DNA from 2 places in the Pseudomonas sp. GW456-E7 genome. Region 1 is predicted to be linked to the other one. Evidence: predicted binding sites of a transcription regulator. Region 1 holds the regulator's gene; the other holds the start of a gene.

Region 1 (7,632 bases):
TGCCAAGAAGGCCTATCAGCAAGGTCGGCCGGTGATTGACGTCGCGCTGGAACACACCGACCTGTCGCGCGGCCAGCTGGAAGAATTGCTCAACCCGGAAAAACTCACCGCGGGCGGCGTGTAAGCCCCGCTGCCGCTTTGGAGGCGCACCATGGAGCACTGGAAACGCACGATCGAAAGAGCCAATCGCTTTTTCATGCAGGGTGAACTGGTCGATGCCCGCGAGGCGTATCTGCAGGCATTAGCCCTGGCCCAAGTGCTGTTCGAGCGCTGGGCGGATGCCGACGAAGCGGTGGCAGCTTGCGTGATTTCCCATCACAACCTGGCGGACCTGCACTTGCGCCTGAACCAGCCGGAGGAGAGCGCCGAATACCTGTGTGCCATCCATCAACGGCTGTTGCAGACCATGCAGGACCCGCGACTACCACAAACATTGCGTGAAGCCGCGTTGCGCCAGAGCAGCAAGACCTACGTCGAGCTGCTGAATTTCATCAGTGAGCACGGCGAATATCCGCGTACCCATCGACTGTTGCACATCGATGCCGCTTCGCCTGTGCCTCATCATCATGGAGTCCATTGATCATGGCTTTTAGCTTGCCTGCCTTGCCCTACGCCTACGACGCCCTGGAACCGCACATCGATGCGCAGACCATGGAGATCCACTACACCAAACATCACCAGACCTACATCAACAACCTCAACGCGGCCGTCGAGGGCACCGAGTATGCCGAGTGGCCCGTGGAGAAGCTGGTGTCTGCCGTTCAGCAATTGCCGGAAAAACTGCGCGCGGCGGTGATCAATCAGGGAGGCGGCCACGCCAACCATTCGTTGTTCTGGGAGGTCATGACGCCCGGCGGCGGAGGGAAACCCGAAGGCGCGCTGGCCAAGGCAATCGACGAGCAATTGGGCGGACTCGACAGTTTCAAGGAAGCCTTCACCAAGGCGGCGTTGACCCGCTTCGGCAGTGGCTGGGCCTGGCTCAGCGTCACTGCGCAAAAGACTCTGGTGGTGGAAAGCAGCGGTAACCAGGACAGCCCGTTAATGAGCGGCAATACGCCGATTCTGGGACTCGACGTCTGGGAGCATGCCTATTACCTGCGCTATCAGAACCGCCGTCCTGAATACATCAGCGCGTTCTACAACGTGATCAATTGGCCGCAAGTCGCTGCGCGCTATCAGGCCGCACTGGTTTAAGTCTTCTGTAAAAACAATCCAGGGCTGGAATATGGGCACTGAAACACTGGCGATCGGAAGTGGACGGATGTTTCGTTACGCGTTTGGATCGCTGTTACTGCTGGCGGGCATGAGTCTATTGGTTGCCCATGGATTGGCATGGCTCGACCTTGAGCCGAGGTTGCTGCGCGCACTGCAGGGCGGTGCGATCTGCGCCCTGGGTACCGCGCTGGGTGCGGTTCCGGTGTTGGTGATTCGGCGCATGCCGCAGGTGCTCAGCGATACTTTGCTTGGCTTTGGCGCTGGCGTGATGCTCGCGGCGACGGCATTTTCGCTGATCGTCCCGGGCATCTCTGCCGCCGAAGGGCTTGGACTGTCGCCTTGGGCGTCCAGTGGGCTGATCAGCTTCGGCATTATGCTCGGTGCGTTCGGCTTGTTCCTGGTGGATCGGAAGGTCTCCGGCGTCAGCCCGGACAGGCTGGTCGGTACCCTGGAGCGCCCGGTCATTGCTCCGCGCATCTGGTTGTTCGTGTTTGCCATCATCGCCCACAACATCCCGGAAGGCATGGCGGTCGGTGTTTCTGCCGGCGGCGGCATGCCTGAAGCCGACAGCCTGGCCATGGGCATTGCCTTGCAGGACGTGCCGGAAGGGCTGGTCATCGCCTTGGTACTGGCCGGGGCAGGGATGTCCCGGGTCAAGGCGTTCCTGATCGGTGCCGCATCAGGGTTGGTCGAGCCGGTGTTCGCGCTGTTGTGTGCCTGGCTTGTGAGCCTGGCCGAGCTGCTGCTGCCTTTGGGGTTGGCACTGGCGGCAGGGGCGATGTTGCTGGTGGTGACCCACGAAGTCATTCCCGAATCGCGCCGCAATGGTCATGACAAGCTTGCCAGCCTCGGGCTGCTGATGGGGTTCTGTTTGATGATGGTGATGGATACGGCGCTGGCCTGAACAGATCGCAGCCCTGTAGGAGCTGCCGAAGGCTGCGATCTTTTGATCTTGATCTTGTCCTTATTCGCCTTCGTCGAAGAAGTTGTTGATCAACGCTACCAGCGCTTCCAGGGCTTCCTGTTCCTGCTCGCCTTCTGTGCTCAAGTGGATCGTGGTGCCTTTGCCGGCGGCCAGCATCATCATCGCCATGATGCTTTTGCCATCGACCATGGACTCTGGTGTTCGACCGGCCCGGATCTGGCACGGGAACTGACCCGCGACCCCAACGAATTTTGCAGACGCCCGGGCATGCAGACCCAGCTTGTTGATGATTTCGATTTCCAGAGCAGGCATCGCGATGTGAATCCTTTAGCTGAGGTCGCGGTGGCGAACCTGGACGTTCTTCAGGGTTTTTTGCAGCACCTGCCCCAGACGCTCGGTCAGGTAGACGGAGCGGTGATGTCCGCCAGTGCAGCCAATGGCAATGGTGACGTAGGCGCGGTTGCTGGCGGCAAAACGAGGCAGCCACTTTAACAGGTATGTGGAAATGTCCTGGAACATCTCTTCGACATCCGGCTGTGCCGCCAGGTATTCGGCAACCGGTTGATCGAGCCCGGACTGCTCGCGTAATTCCGGTTTCCAGTAAGGGTTGGGCAGGCAACGCACATCGAACACCAGGTCGGCGTCCACCGGCATGCCACGCTTGAACCCGAAGGACTCCACCAGGAACGCAGTCCCCGGCTCAGGCTGATTCAACAGGCGCAGTTTGATGGCGTCGCGCAGCTGGTACAGGTTCAGGCTGGTGGTGTTGATCTTGAGGTCGGCGAGGTCGGCAATCGGCCCGAGCAGCACGCTTTCAACGTTGATGGCTTCGGCCAGCGAGCGGTTGGCGTTGGTCAGGGGGTGGCGTCGGCGGGTTTCCGAGAAGCGCTTGAGCAAGGTTTCTTCGTCGGCGTCCAGGTACAGGACATCGCACTGGATGTGGCGGCTGCGGACTTCTTCGAGCAGTTCGGGGAAGCGTGACAGGTGGCTGGGCAGGTTGCGGGCGTCAATGGAAACGGCCACCAGCGGTTGCATCAGCTCGGTATGAATCAACGCTCGTTCGGCCAGTTCCGGCAGCAGGCCGGCAGGCAGATTGTCGATGCAGTAGTAGCCGTTGTCCTCAAGAACATTGAGGGCGGTGCTTTTACCCGAGCCGGAACGGCCACTGACGATGATCAAGCGCATGATTACTGACCGTTTTGCTCGTCCAGGACAACCTGATACAAGGCTTCGTTGCTTGCGGCATTACGCAGTTTTTCGCGAACGTCCTTGCGGTCGAGCATGCTGGCGATCTGTCGCAGCAGCTCAAGGTGCGCATCGGTAGCGGCTTCCGGGACCAGCAGAACGAACAGCAGGTCAACCGGCGCGCCGTCGATGGCGTCGAAATCGATAGGGGCGTCCAGGTGCATCAATGCACTGATGGGCGATACACAACCCTTGAGACGGCAGTGTGGAATAGCGATGCCGTTGCCAAAACCGGTGGAGCCGAGTTTTTCACGGGCAATCAGCGCCTCGAAGACATCTTGCATCTCCAGAGCCGGCACTTCGCGGGCGATCAGATTGGCAATTTGTTCGAGGGCTTTCTTTTTACTGCCGCCCGGCACGTTCACGAGGGAACGGCCGGGGGTCAGGATACTTTCAAGTCGGATCATGGGTTGGGAGTGTTAACGACCGGTTGCGCCCTGAAGGAGGCTCTGGGTCTTTTCCTTATGCTTTTTGAGTTGTTTATCCAGCTTGTCGGTGAGTGCATCGATCGCAGCGTACATATCGGTATGTTCCGCATTGGCGACCACTTCATTCCCGGGAATATGCAGCGTGGCTTCGATTTTCTGCTTCAGCTTCTCGACGGTCATCGTGACCTGCACGTTAGTGATCTTGTCGAAATGTCGCTCCAATCGTTCGAGTTTTTCGCCGATGTAGGTGCGAAGAGGTTCGGTCACTTCCAGTTGGTGTCCACTGATGTTGACTTGCATACAGCTTCTCCTTCGTTGCCAGTGCATAAAGCGGTAGACCAGATGATCTACCACTGGAACGCTGTGGCGTGGCTCTACATCAACCGCTTGCGTTCGCTCGAAGGCGCGATCCCTAGGGATTCGCGGTACTTGGCGACGGTGCGGCGAGCCACCTGAATGCCTTGTGCCTCCAGTAAACCAGCGATCTTGCTGTCACTCAACGGCTTTTTCTGATTTTCCGCGGCAACCAGTTTTTTGATGATCGCCCGGATCGCCGTGGACGAGCATTCGCCGCCTTCGGAGGTGCTTACGTGACTGGAGAAAAAGTATTTCAGTTCATAGATGCCCCGGGGGGTGTGCATGAACTTCTGGGTGGTCACCCGTGAAATCGTCGACTCATGCATGCCGACCGCTTCGGCGATGTCATGCAGGACCAGCGGCTTCATGGCTTCGTCGCCATATTCGAGGAACCCGCGCTGATGCTCCACGATCTGGGTGGCAACCTTCATCAGGGTTTCATTGCGGCTCTGCAGGCTCTTGATGAACCAGCGGGCCTCCTGCAACTGATTGCGCATGAACGTGTTGTCGGCGCTGGTATCGGCGCGGCGCACAAAGCCGGCGTACTGGGCGTTGACCCGCAGCCGTGGCACCGACTCCTGATTCAGCTCCACCAGCCAGCGCTCGTTGTCCTTGCGTACGATAACGTCAGGAACGACGTACTCGGCTTCGGTGGACTCGATCTGCGAGCCCGGGCGCGGGTTGAGGCTCTGGACCAGCTCTATGACCTGGCGCAGCTCATCTTCCTTGAGCTTCATGCGGCGCATCAACTGGCTGTAGTCGCGGCTGCCCAGCAGGTCGATGTAATCGGTGACAAGGCGCTTGGCTTCGGCCAGCCAAGGGGTCTTGGCGGGCAACTGACGCAATTGCAGCAACAGGCATTCGCCCAGGTTGCGTGCGCCTATGCCGGCCGGCTCGAATTGCTGGATGCGGTGCAGGACGGCTTCGATTTCGTCCAGTTCGATGTCCAGTTCCGGATCGAAGGCTTCGAGGATTTCCTCGAGGGTTTCGTCCAGATAGCCCTGATTGTTGATGCAGTCGATCAGGGTCACGGCGATCAGGCGATCGGTGTCGGACATCGGGGCCAGGTTCAGTTGCCACAGCAAGTGGCTTTGCAGGCTTTCACCGGCCGAGGTGCGGGTGGTGAAGTCCCACTCGTCATCGTCATTGCTGGGCAGGCTGCTGGCGCTGGTCTGGTAAACGTCTTCCCACGCGGTGTCGACGGGGAGTTCGTTGGGGATGCGCTCGTTCCAGTCACCCTCATCGAGGTTATCAACCGTCGGGGCACTTTCCTGGTAGGAGGGTTCCTGGATATCGGTGTTGGGCTTTTGTTCGGCGTTGTCGGCCAAGGGGTCGGAATTGTCGAAGTCGTCGCCTTCTTCCTGGCGTTCGAGCATCGGATTGGACTCCAGGGCCTCCTGGATTTCCTGTTGCAGGTCCAGGGTCGACAATTGGAGCAGGCGGATGGCCTGTTGCAGCTGAGGTGTCATCGTCAGCTGCTGGCCCATTCTCAAGACTAGCGATGGTTTCATGGCAGGGGCTTAACACCTTATTCGCCGGCGCACATGCGCCATCCACTACAGGGCGCCGGGGCGCCAAACATAAGCAAATTATATGCCTGAAACTGAAGGATTTGCCTAGAGCGCTGTAACAATAAAAAACTATAAATTTGTGTTGCGGTGCTGCCCGTATTGGGGGATGAACACGCTGGTTTGCATGAGGCACCGATGAATCGCGAGACGGGTGCCCGGGCGGCTGCCTGGGCACGGCTCAGCGTTTACAGGCGGAACTCATGGCCCAGGTACACTTCCTTCACCAGGTCATTGGCCAGGATGGTCTCTGCATCACCTTCGGCGATCAACTGACCGTCATTGACGATATAGGCGGTTTCACAGATATCCAGGGTTTCACGAACGTTGTGGTCCGTGATCAGCACGCCAATGCCTTTGGCCTTGAGGTGGTAAATGATCTGCTTGATGTCGCCGACCGAAATCGGGTCCACGCCGGCGAAAGGTTCGTCGAGGAGGATGAACTTCGGGTTGGTGGCCAGGGCGCGGGCGATTTCCACGCGGCGGCGCTCACCACCGGACAGGCTCATGCCGAGGTTGTCGCGGATGTGGCTGATGTGGAATTCCTGCAGCAGGCTTTCCAGTTCCTTGCGACGACCGGCCTTGTCGAGCTCCTTGCGGGTCTCGAGGATGGCCATGATGTTGTCGGCCACCGACAGTTTGCGGAAGATCGATGCTTCTTGCGGCAAATAGCCGATACCGGCTTTTGCACGGCCGTGCATCGGCTGGTGGCTGACGTCCAGGTCATCGATCAGGACGCGGCCCTGGTCGGCTTGCACCAGGCCGACGATCATGTAGAAGCAGGTGGTCTTGCCGGCGCCGTTCGGGCCAAGCAGGCCGACGATCTGACCGCTGTCGATGGACAGGCTGACATCACGCACGACCTGGCGGCTCTTGTAGCTCTTGGCCAGATGCTGAGCTTTCAGAGTTGCCATTACTGGGCCTTTTTCTCGTCGGTTTTCTTCTTCGGCTGGATCACCATGTCGATGCGCGGACGCGACTCGGTCACCTTGTTGCCGGTGGCGCGCCCGGCGCTGGCCAGCTTCTTCTCGGTGTCGTAGACGATTTTCTCGCCTTGGGTGACGTTGTTGTCCTTGTCGACAACTTTGGCCTTGTCGATCAACACGACGCGATTTTGCGTGGCGTGATACTGGATGGTCACGCCCCAACCCTGAACAGGCTTGGTATCGCCAGCCGTCTGCAATTGCTCGAAGTACGCCAGGTTGCCCACCGAGGTCACTACGTCAATGTCGCCAGTCGGGGTGCGGGTGATGGTAACGGTGTTGCCGGTCACCTTCATCGAGCCTTGGGTGATGATCACGTCACCCTTATAGGTAGCAATACCTTGCTTGTCGTCCAGTTGGGCATCGTCGGCCTGAATGCGGATAGGCTGCTGTTGGTCTTCCGGCAGAGCCCAGGCGCTCACGCTTCCCAGTGCTGCGCCCAGACTGAGCAAAATCGGGAGGGTTTTAACGAGCCTCATACTGTCCTCTTACGTTCGATAGCAGGTGTATCCTGCTTTCTTTCAAATACGCTTTCATTCCCTTGCCAGTCGATACACCGCCAGCGCCGTCGATTCTAACGTCTTGCTCGGTCTGCGCATATTGCTGCTGCGGGAACACGGTCATGCGGGTGCTGGTGATCAGGGTCTTGCGGTTTTTCTCGTCGAAGCGCGTGATGCGCACATCATCGATCAGCTCGACCTGCGTGCCGTCAGGGTTGACCTCGCCACGCAGGCTCTGGACGTGCCACGGGAATTCGGTGCCGCGGAACACGTTCAGGTCGGGGTTGGTCAGCAGTGTCACCTCGGTCGCCTTCAGGTGCTCGACCTTGTCGGACACCAGATCATATTGCAGCTTGCCGTCCGGCAGGTACTGCACGCTGTGGGCGTTGATGGCGTAATAGTCGATCATGC
Region 2 (7,632 bases), on a different contig from region 1:
ATCGCCGCCATGTTCAACGCGATGAACGGCGAAGCGGCGCGCGGGCTGTGACGGTGCAGGGCGTGGGCCACCAGCTCTTTACCGGTACCGGATTCGCCATTGATCAGCACGGTGATGTTGGAGTGGCTCAGTCGACCAATGGCGCGAAACACCTCCTGCATCGCAGGCGCCTCGCCGATGATTTCCGGGGTGCGGGTCAGTGTCGGGGCGACTTCCAGGCCTTGCTGCTCCTGGGCGTGCTGGTTGGCGCGCTTGACCAGGGAAACCGCTTCGTCGACATCGAACGGCTTGGGCAGGTATTCGAAGGCGCCGCCCTGATAGGACGCGACAGCGCTGTCCAGATCGGAGTGAGCGGTCATGATGATGACCGGCAGCCGTGGATGCTGTTCGCGAATCCGTGCCAGAAGGTCCAGGCCGCTGGCGCCGGGCATGCGGATGTCGGAAATGATCACGTCCGGTTGTTGGCGCGCCAGGCGGCTCATCACGCCATCGGCGCTGTCGAAGCTTTGCGTGGTCATGCCTTCCTGTTGCAAGGCTTTTTCCAGGACCCAACGGATAGAACGGTCGTCATCGACGATCCACACGGTTTCACTACGGCTCATGTCGATGGGGCTCCTTGTTCCAGTGGCAGAAAGATCGAGAAGGTGGTGTGGCCGGGGTGGCTGTCACATTCGATCAGGCCCTGGTGCTGGCTGATGATGTTCTGGGTAATGGCCAGGCCGAGCCCGGTACCGTCCGGGCGTCCGCTGACCATGGGAAAGAAGATGGTTTCCTGAAGTTCCGCAGGGATGCCTGGACCGTTGTCGATGATCTCGATCTTGGTCACCAGGCGATGGCGCACATGGCCGATGGTGAATTGGCGCATGGTACGGCTGCGCAGGCTGATTCGGCCCAGGCGCAGCTCGTTCTGGCTGCTGATGGCCTGCATCGCGTTGCGCACGATGTTCAGTACGGCCTGAATCATCTGTTCGCGGTCGATCAATACGTCGGGAATGCTTGGGTCGTAGTCGCGCACCAGCGTGATGCAACCCTGGCTTTCGGCTTCCACCAGTTGGCAGACGCGCTCCAGCACTTCGTGGACATTGCACAGGGCCAGTGACGGCAGCTTGTTGGAGCCGAGCATGCGATCGACCAGGTTACGCAGGCGGTCGGCTTCTTCGATGATGACGTTGGTGTAGTCGCGCAGGCTTTCTTCCGGCAGTTCCCGGGCCAGCAATTGCGCCGCGCCACGAATCCCGCCCAAGGGGTTCTTGATTTCATGGGCGAGCCCGCGCACCAGCATCTTGCTGGTCTCCTGCTTGGAAAGCTGTGCTTCTTCCTTGGTGATCCGCAGCAAGCGGTCGCGAGGGTGGACTTCAAGCAGCAGCAGCGTGACGCCATTGCTCAGAATCGGCGTTACCGCGTAGTCGACGGTCAGGGTCTGGCCGGTCAGGGCGGTCAGCATGGCTTCGCGCTTGGTGAACGGGTGGGCCTGTTCGACAGCCTGGCGCAAGGAGTTCAGCGCTTCGGTCGATTCGGTAAACAACTCGCTGATGAACTGTCCATGGCTGCGCTGGCCGCTGATGGCCAGCAGCATCTCCGCCGCCGGGTTCATGTACTCGAGGCGCAGTTCGGCATCGAGCAGAATGGTGGCGGTGGTGAGGTTGTCGAGTAGCAAACGGTGGAGTGCGTCGCTAATGGTCATCGGGACCTCTTTTGGGGCGGAGCATGCGCAAGAAACAAGTGTTGGTAATTAGAAGTTGCAAAAAGTAAACCAAGGCTCCGAAAAGAAGCGCCAAAGGCCTGAAACAGGCGTTTGACGCTCGCTTGCGTGGCGTTCTGCCGGCTTTCACGGGTAATTTCGAACCAAAATGGGTTGGAATGTGAGTACGGTGCAAGCAGTTGCACCAATATAGTGCGCAAACCTGAATGAGGTTAAAAAAGTCGCAGGAAAGGATTTTTTTCTTCGGCGGGTTTGTCGTTCGGCGGGCATTCCGGCCGCTGGCCGTAGTCATCGAGGGTGCAGGGTTTGATCTTGCGCTTCTGGGCGAGAGACGTGCGCTGCATATGGAAGGGTTGGCTGGCGGTGCGTTCGATGATGCGTCCCTGTTCATCGAGGATTTCCACGGACAGGGTATGACTGCCGCGATCGATGTTGCTCAGCGGGAACACCGGACTCGGGCCGGGTTCAGCGGTGGGCTGGCCGTCGAGCAGCAACCGGTAGCGATGACCGGGTTGCAGGGCAGGTTCGTTGGTGACGCTGACGATGACTTCACCGGCGTTGCTGCGGATGGTCGCGTCGGGTTCCGGAACCAGGATGCGCAACAGGTCATAGTGGAACGGCGCTTGTACTTCGGGACTGGCTTCTGCATTCGACGGCGCTGCACGGGTGGGTTTGGCCGCCATTCGATTGCTATTTACCTGCGGTACACGCGTGGCGTTGCCGGGTTTGGGCTGGTCGGTGAAAACCCGATTGCCTTGGGGGTCAAGGTAAGTAAAAACCTGCGCCGACGTGGGCAGCGCAATGAAGCAGGCGATCAGTAGCCAGGCCTTCAAGGCGTGTGCACTCGTTGCACGGTGACGGTTGCGGTGGGGCTCTGCTGCACAACGTTATCGCCATCGATCACCTGCACGGCGAGGCGATGCTCGCCGCGATCGATGTTCACCAGTTGCAGGATCGGCACGTTGGCTGGCTGGCCGTAGGGCTGGCCGTCCAGCAGCAGGCGCATCAGGTGGGGGCCTTGCAGGCGTGGCTTGATCAGTACGTTTATCGTGAAGGTGCCATTGTTGACGCGCAGTGCTTCGGTATTGGGCAGGCCCGTCAGCTCCAGCACTTCATAGGGCTTTTGGGACTGCTCATTCGGGGCGGCTTCAGTAACAGGCGCGGCTTCGCCAGGCTGGCGCTCAATGCTGTTGAGGGGCGGCAAGTGGACCGGTTGGGCGCTGGTGCCGTCAGGCGGTTGATTGCTGTACGCAGTGGCGCCGTTGGCGTCTGTGTATTTGTAGATCTGCGCCATAGTGGGCAGGGCGATCAGCAGCAGGATGAACAGAAAACCACGACCCATGGAATCGACCGGAAGCGAAAGCGTTGGATTGCAGCATAGGTCAGGGGAGGTGGTTGTCCCAAGTAAAACAGGATCAAAAGATCGCAGCCTTCGGCAGCTCCTACAGGATGTACGCCAATCCCATGTAGGAGCTGCCGAAGGCTGCGATCTTTTGACTTTCGGCACAAAAAAGGCCTCCCGAAGGAGGCCTCTTTTTTGTCACGCCGCGTGCCGCAGCGCTACCGGATCAGCAGCTGTAGTACAGCTCGTATTCCAGTGGGTGTACGAAGGTACGTACCTTGATTTCTTCTTCGCTTTTCAGGGCGATGTAAGCGTCGATGAAGTCATCGCTGAAAACGCCGCCTTTGGTCAGGAACGCACGACCTTTGTCCAGCTCTTCCAGGGCTTCCTTCAGGCTGCCGCAAACTTGTGGAATCTCTTTCGCCTCTTCAGGCGGCAGGTCGTACAGGTTTTTGTCAGCAGCGTCGCCAGGGTGGATCTTGTTCTGGATGCCGTCCAGGCCAGCCATCAGCAGTGCGGCGAAGCACAGGTAAGGGTTGGCAGCCGGATCCGGGAAGCGTGCTTCGATACGGCGGGCTTTCGGGCTCGACACGTAAGGAATGCGGATCGAAGCGGAACGGTTGCGAGCCGAGTAGGCCAGCATTACTGGTGCTTCGAAGCCTGGAACCAGACGCTTGTAGGAGTTGGTCGCCGGGTTGGTGAAGCCGTTCAGGGCCTTGCCGTGCTTGATGATGCCGCCGATGAAGTACAGGGCGGTGTCGGACAGGCCGGCATAGCCTTCGCCTGCGAAGGTGTTCTTGCCATCTTTCCAGATGGACATGTGCACGTGCATGCCCGAGCCGTTGTCGCCGTACAGTGGCTTAGGCATGAAGGTCGCGGTGCGGCCGTAGGCATCGGCAACGTTGTGCACGACGTACTTCAGGGTTTGGGTTTCGTCGGCTTTCTTCACCAGGGTGTTGAACTTGACGCCGATTTCGTTCTGGCCGGCAGTCGCCACTTCGTGGTGGTGAACTTCGACGGTCAGGCCCATTTCTTCCAGTGCGTTGCACATGGAGGTACGGATTTCGTGGTCGTGGTCGAACGGTGGAACCGGGAAGTAGCCGCCTTTGACGCCTGGACGGTGACCCTTGTTGCCGCCTTCGATGTCCTGGTCGGACATCCAGGAACCTTGTTCGGAGTAGATCTTGAACATGGAGCCGGAAATGTCGGACTTGAACTTCACCTGGTCAAAGATGAAGAACTCTGGCTCTGGACCTGCGAATACGGTGTCACCGATACCGGTGGCTTTCAGGTGCTCTTCGGCGCGCTTGGCGATCGCACGTGGGTCGCGGTCGTAGCCTTGCATGCTCGAAGGCTCGATGATGTCGCAGACCAGGATCAGGGTCGGTTCTTCGGTGAACGGATCGAGAACTGCGGTGGAGTCGTCCGGCATCAGGATCATGTCGGAGGCTTCGATGCCTTTCCAGCCAGCGATGGAGGAGCCGTCGAACATTTTGCCGACTTCGAAGAAGTCGTCATCCAGCGCATCGCGAGCCGGCATGGTCACGTGGTGCTGAGTGCCTTTGGTGTCCGTGAAGCGCAGATCAATCCATTTGACGTCATGATCTTTGATGAGTTGAACCGACTTCGACATAGTGTCCTCCGGGTGGCTTCGGGCTAGTAGTGGATGCCCTTAAATGTGGGTGATGCCGGCGCGAATACTCTGCCAAGGCAACCTGCCTCACAAGGGAGCAAATTGCATGCCAGTGCCCCAGCATGGGTTTTTTGCCCCAATTTCACGCCTATCAGGCGGAAAAGCACCATAAAGCTAAAAATACCGCCCTACAATGTGGCGTTCATTTCAATAAATGACCCGTTTTGGTGCGCGCAAAACCTTCTGCACATTAACTGGTTAAACCTTGAGCAATTTCCGCTATAATCCGCGCCCCCCTTTTTCGGCAGGCCCTGCGCGCGCTGTTTCCATGAAATTAATCGTAAAAGTCTTCCCCGAGATCACCATCAAGAGCCGCCCGGTACGGATGCGTTTCATCCGCCAATTGGCCAAGAACATCCGTGCCGTGCTCCGCGATCTGGACCCGGCTGTGGTGGTGAACGGCGTGTGGGACAACCTCGAGCTGGAAACCCGTGTCAGCGACCCCAAGGCCCTGAAGGAGATGGGCGAGCGCCTGAGCTGCATGCCGGGCGTCGCGCACTTCCTGCAAATCGACGAGTACCCGCTGGGTGATTTCGACGACATCGTTGAAAAGTGCAAGCAGCACTACGGCGATGCACTGGCCGGCAAGATTTTTTCGGTGCGTTGCAAGCGTGCCGGCAAGCACCCATTCAGCTCGATAGATGTCGAAAAATATGTCGGCAGTCAGTTGCGCCGTCAGTGTGGTGCCGCCGGGATCGACCTGAAAAAGCCTGAAATCGAAGTCCGCATCGAAGTTCGCGACCAACGGTTGTTCGTGATCCACAGCCAGCACAACGGCATCGGCGGATATCCGCTGGGCGCCTTGGAGCAGACGCTGGTGCTGATGTCCGGTGGCTTCGATTCCACCGTGGCGGCCTACCAGATCATGCGCCGCGGCCTGATGGCGCATTTCTGCTTCTTCAACCTGGGCGGACGTGCCCACGAACTGGGCGTCATGGAAGTCGCGCATTTCATCTGGAAGAAGTACGGCAGCTCCCAACGCGTGTTATTTGTCAGTGTGCCATTCGAGGAAGTGCTGGGCGAAATTCTCGGCAAAGTCGATAACAGTCATATGGGCGTAGTATTGAAGCGTATGATGTTGCGCGCTTCGTCCCAAATTGCCGATCGACTGCACATCGAGGCCCTCGTCACCGGTGAGGCGATTTCCCAGGTGTCGAGCCAGACGCTGCCGAACCTGTCAGTGATCGATTGCGTGACCGACAAATTGGTCTTGCGCCCGCTGATCGCCAGCCACAAGCAAGACATCATCGACACGGCCAACGAGATCGGCACCGCCGATTTCGCCCGGCACATGCCGGAGTACTGCGGGGTCATTTCGGTCAATCCGAAGACCGCCGCCAAGCGCTACCGTGTCGAGCACGAAGAGAAAGAATTCGATATGGCGGTGCTCGAGCGTGCGCTCGAAAACGCCAAGCTGGTGCCGATCGATCGCGTGATCGACGAATTGGGCCAGGACTTGCAGATTGAAGAAGTCAGCGAAGCGCTGGCCGGTCAGATCGTCATCGACATCCGTCACCCGGATGCCGCTGAAGACGACCCGCTGGAACTCGCTGGCATCGAGGTACAAACGATGCCGTTTTATGCAGTGAACGCTCGTTTCAAGGAACTGGACCCTACTCGCCAGTACCTGCTGTATTGCGACAAAGGCGTGATGAGTCGCCTGCATGCCCACCATTTGCTCAGTGAGGGGCATGCCAATGTGCGCGTTTATCGACCGAGCTAAGTGCCCGGGGCTGTTTGCCTGTGGCCTGCGTCACCGGCCCCCCGACGCCACCGTCAAGCTGTAACGGCTTTCACGGACGCTACTGTTAATCGCTGCCAAGACTTGTCAGCACACCGAATCCTCTGATCGAGATACACAAGTGATCGAAAATCTACGCAACATCGCCATCATTGCCCACGTTGACCATGGTAAAACCACCCTGGTAGACAAACTCCTGCGTCAATCCGGCACCCTGGAGCGCAACGAGCTCAACGACGAGCGCGTGATGGACTCCAACGACCAGGAAAAAGAGCGCGGTATTACCATTCTGGCGAAAAACACCGCCATCAACTGGAACGGCTACCACATCAACATCGTGGACACCCCGGGCCACGCCGACTTCGGCGGCGAAGTTGAACGCGTAATGTCGATGGTCGACTCCGTTCTGCTGCTGGTTGACGCTCAAGACGGCCCTATGCCGCAAACCCGTTTCGTGACCAAGAAGGCTTTCGAAGCCGGCCTGCGTCCAATCGTGTGCATCAACAAGGTTGACCGTCCAGGCGCGCGTCCGGACTGGGTTCTGGACCAGATCTTCGACCTGTTCGACAACCTGGGCGCCACCGAAGAACAGCTGGACTTCAAAGTCGTCTACGCCTCGGCCCTGAACGGTATTGCCGGTCTGGACCACACCGAAATGGCTGAAGACATGACCCCGCTGTACCAGTCGATCGTCGACAACGTACCGGCGCCGAAAGTCGACCGTGACGGTCCGTTCCAGATGCAGATCTCCGCACTGGACTACAACAGCTTCCTGGGTGTTATCGGCGTTGGCCGTATCGCTCGCGGTCGCGTCAAGCCGAACACTCCGGTTGTGGCTATCGGCGCCGACGGCAAGAAGCGTAACGGTCGTATCCTGAAGCTGATGGGTCACCACGGTCTGCACCGTGTAGACGTTGAAGAAGCTGCTGCAGGCGACATCGTGTGCATCAGCGGTATGGACTCGCTGTTCATCTCCGACACCCTGTGCCACCCGGACACCGTTGAAGCGATGAAGCCGTTGACCGTCGACGAGCCAACCGTTTCCATGACCTTCCAGGTAAACGACTCGCCATTCTGCGGTAAAGAAGGCAAGTTCGTGACTTCCCGTAACATCAAGGAACGTCTGGACAAAGAGCTGCTGTACAACGTTGCAC

What was found. Region 1 encodes sigma-54, which starts transcription at its own class of promoters, with help from an activator protein. Its sites were predicted from a motif close to ANTGGCATNNANNTTGCTNT; they were not measured.
Region 2: a site for sigma-54 is predicted at 4,772-4,791, ahead of glnA (glutamate--ammonia ligase). Genes of this name have one in related genera too.

Annotation. Positions count from the first base shown of each region.
Region 1 covers NZ_JBWKZB010000033.1:67,669-75,300, reverse strand. Annotated here, with positions in the region: gene AC07YV_RS20410 (class II fumarate hydratase) at 1-124, shown strand, start outside; gene AC07YV_RS20405 (DUF2753 family protein) at 152-580, shown strand; gene AC07YV_RS20400 (superoxide dismutase) at 583-1,194, shown strand; gene AC07YV_RS20395 (ZIP family metal transporter) at 1,226-2,119, shown strand; gene AC07YV_RS20390 (HPr family phosphocarrier protein) at 2,180-2,452, opposite strand; gene rapZ (RNase adapter RapZ) at 2,468-3,325, opposite strand; gene ptsN (PTS IIA-like nitrogen regulatory protein PtsN) at 3,328-3,792, opposite strand; gene hpf (ribosome hibernation-promoting factor, HPF/YfiA family) at 3,805-4,113, opposite strand; gene AC07YV_RS20370 (RNA polymerase factor sigma-54) at 4,188-5,681, opposite strand; gene lptB (LPS export ABC transporter ATP-binding protein) at 5,927-6,652, opposite strand; gene lptA (lipopolysaccharide transport periplasmic protein LptA) at 6,652-7,200, opposite strand; gene lptC (LPS export ABC transporter periplasmic protein LptC) at 7,187-7,632, opposite strand, start outside.
Region 2 covers NZ_JBWKZB010000074.1:11,045-18,676, reverse strand. Annotated here, with positions in the region: gene ntrC (nitrogen regulation protein NR(I)) at 1-602, opposite strand, end outside; gene glnL (nitrogen regulation protein NR(II)) at 599-1,684, opposite strand; gene AC07YV_RS28340 (DUF4124 domain-containing protein) at 1,915-2,535, opposite strand; gene AC07YV_RS28335 (DUF4124 domain-containing protein) at 2,532-3,044, opposite strand; gene glnA (glutamate--ammonia ligase) at 3,271-4,677, opposite strand; gene thiI (tRNA uracil 4-sulfurtransferase ThiI) at 5,006-6,460, shown strand; gene typA (translational GTPase TypA) at 6,600-7,632, shown strand, end outside.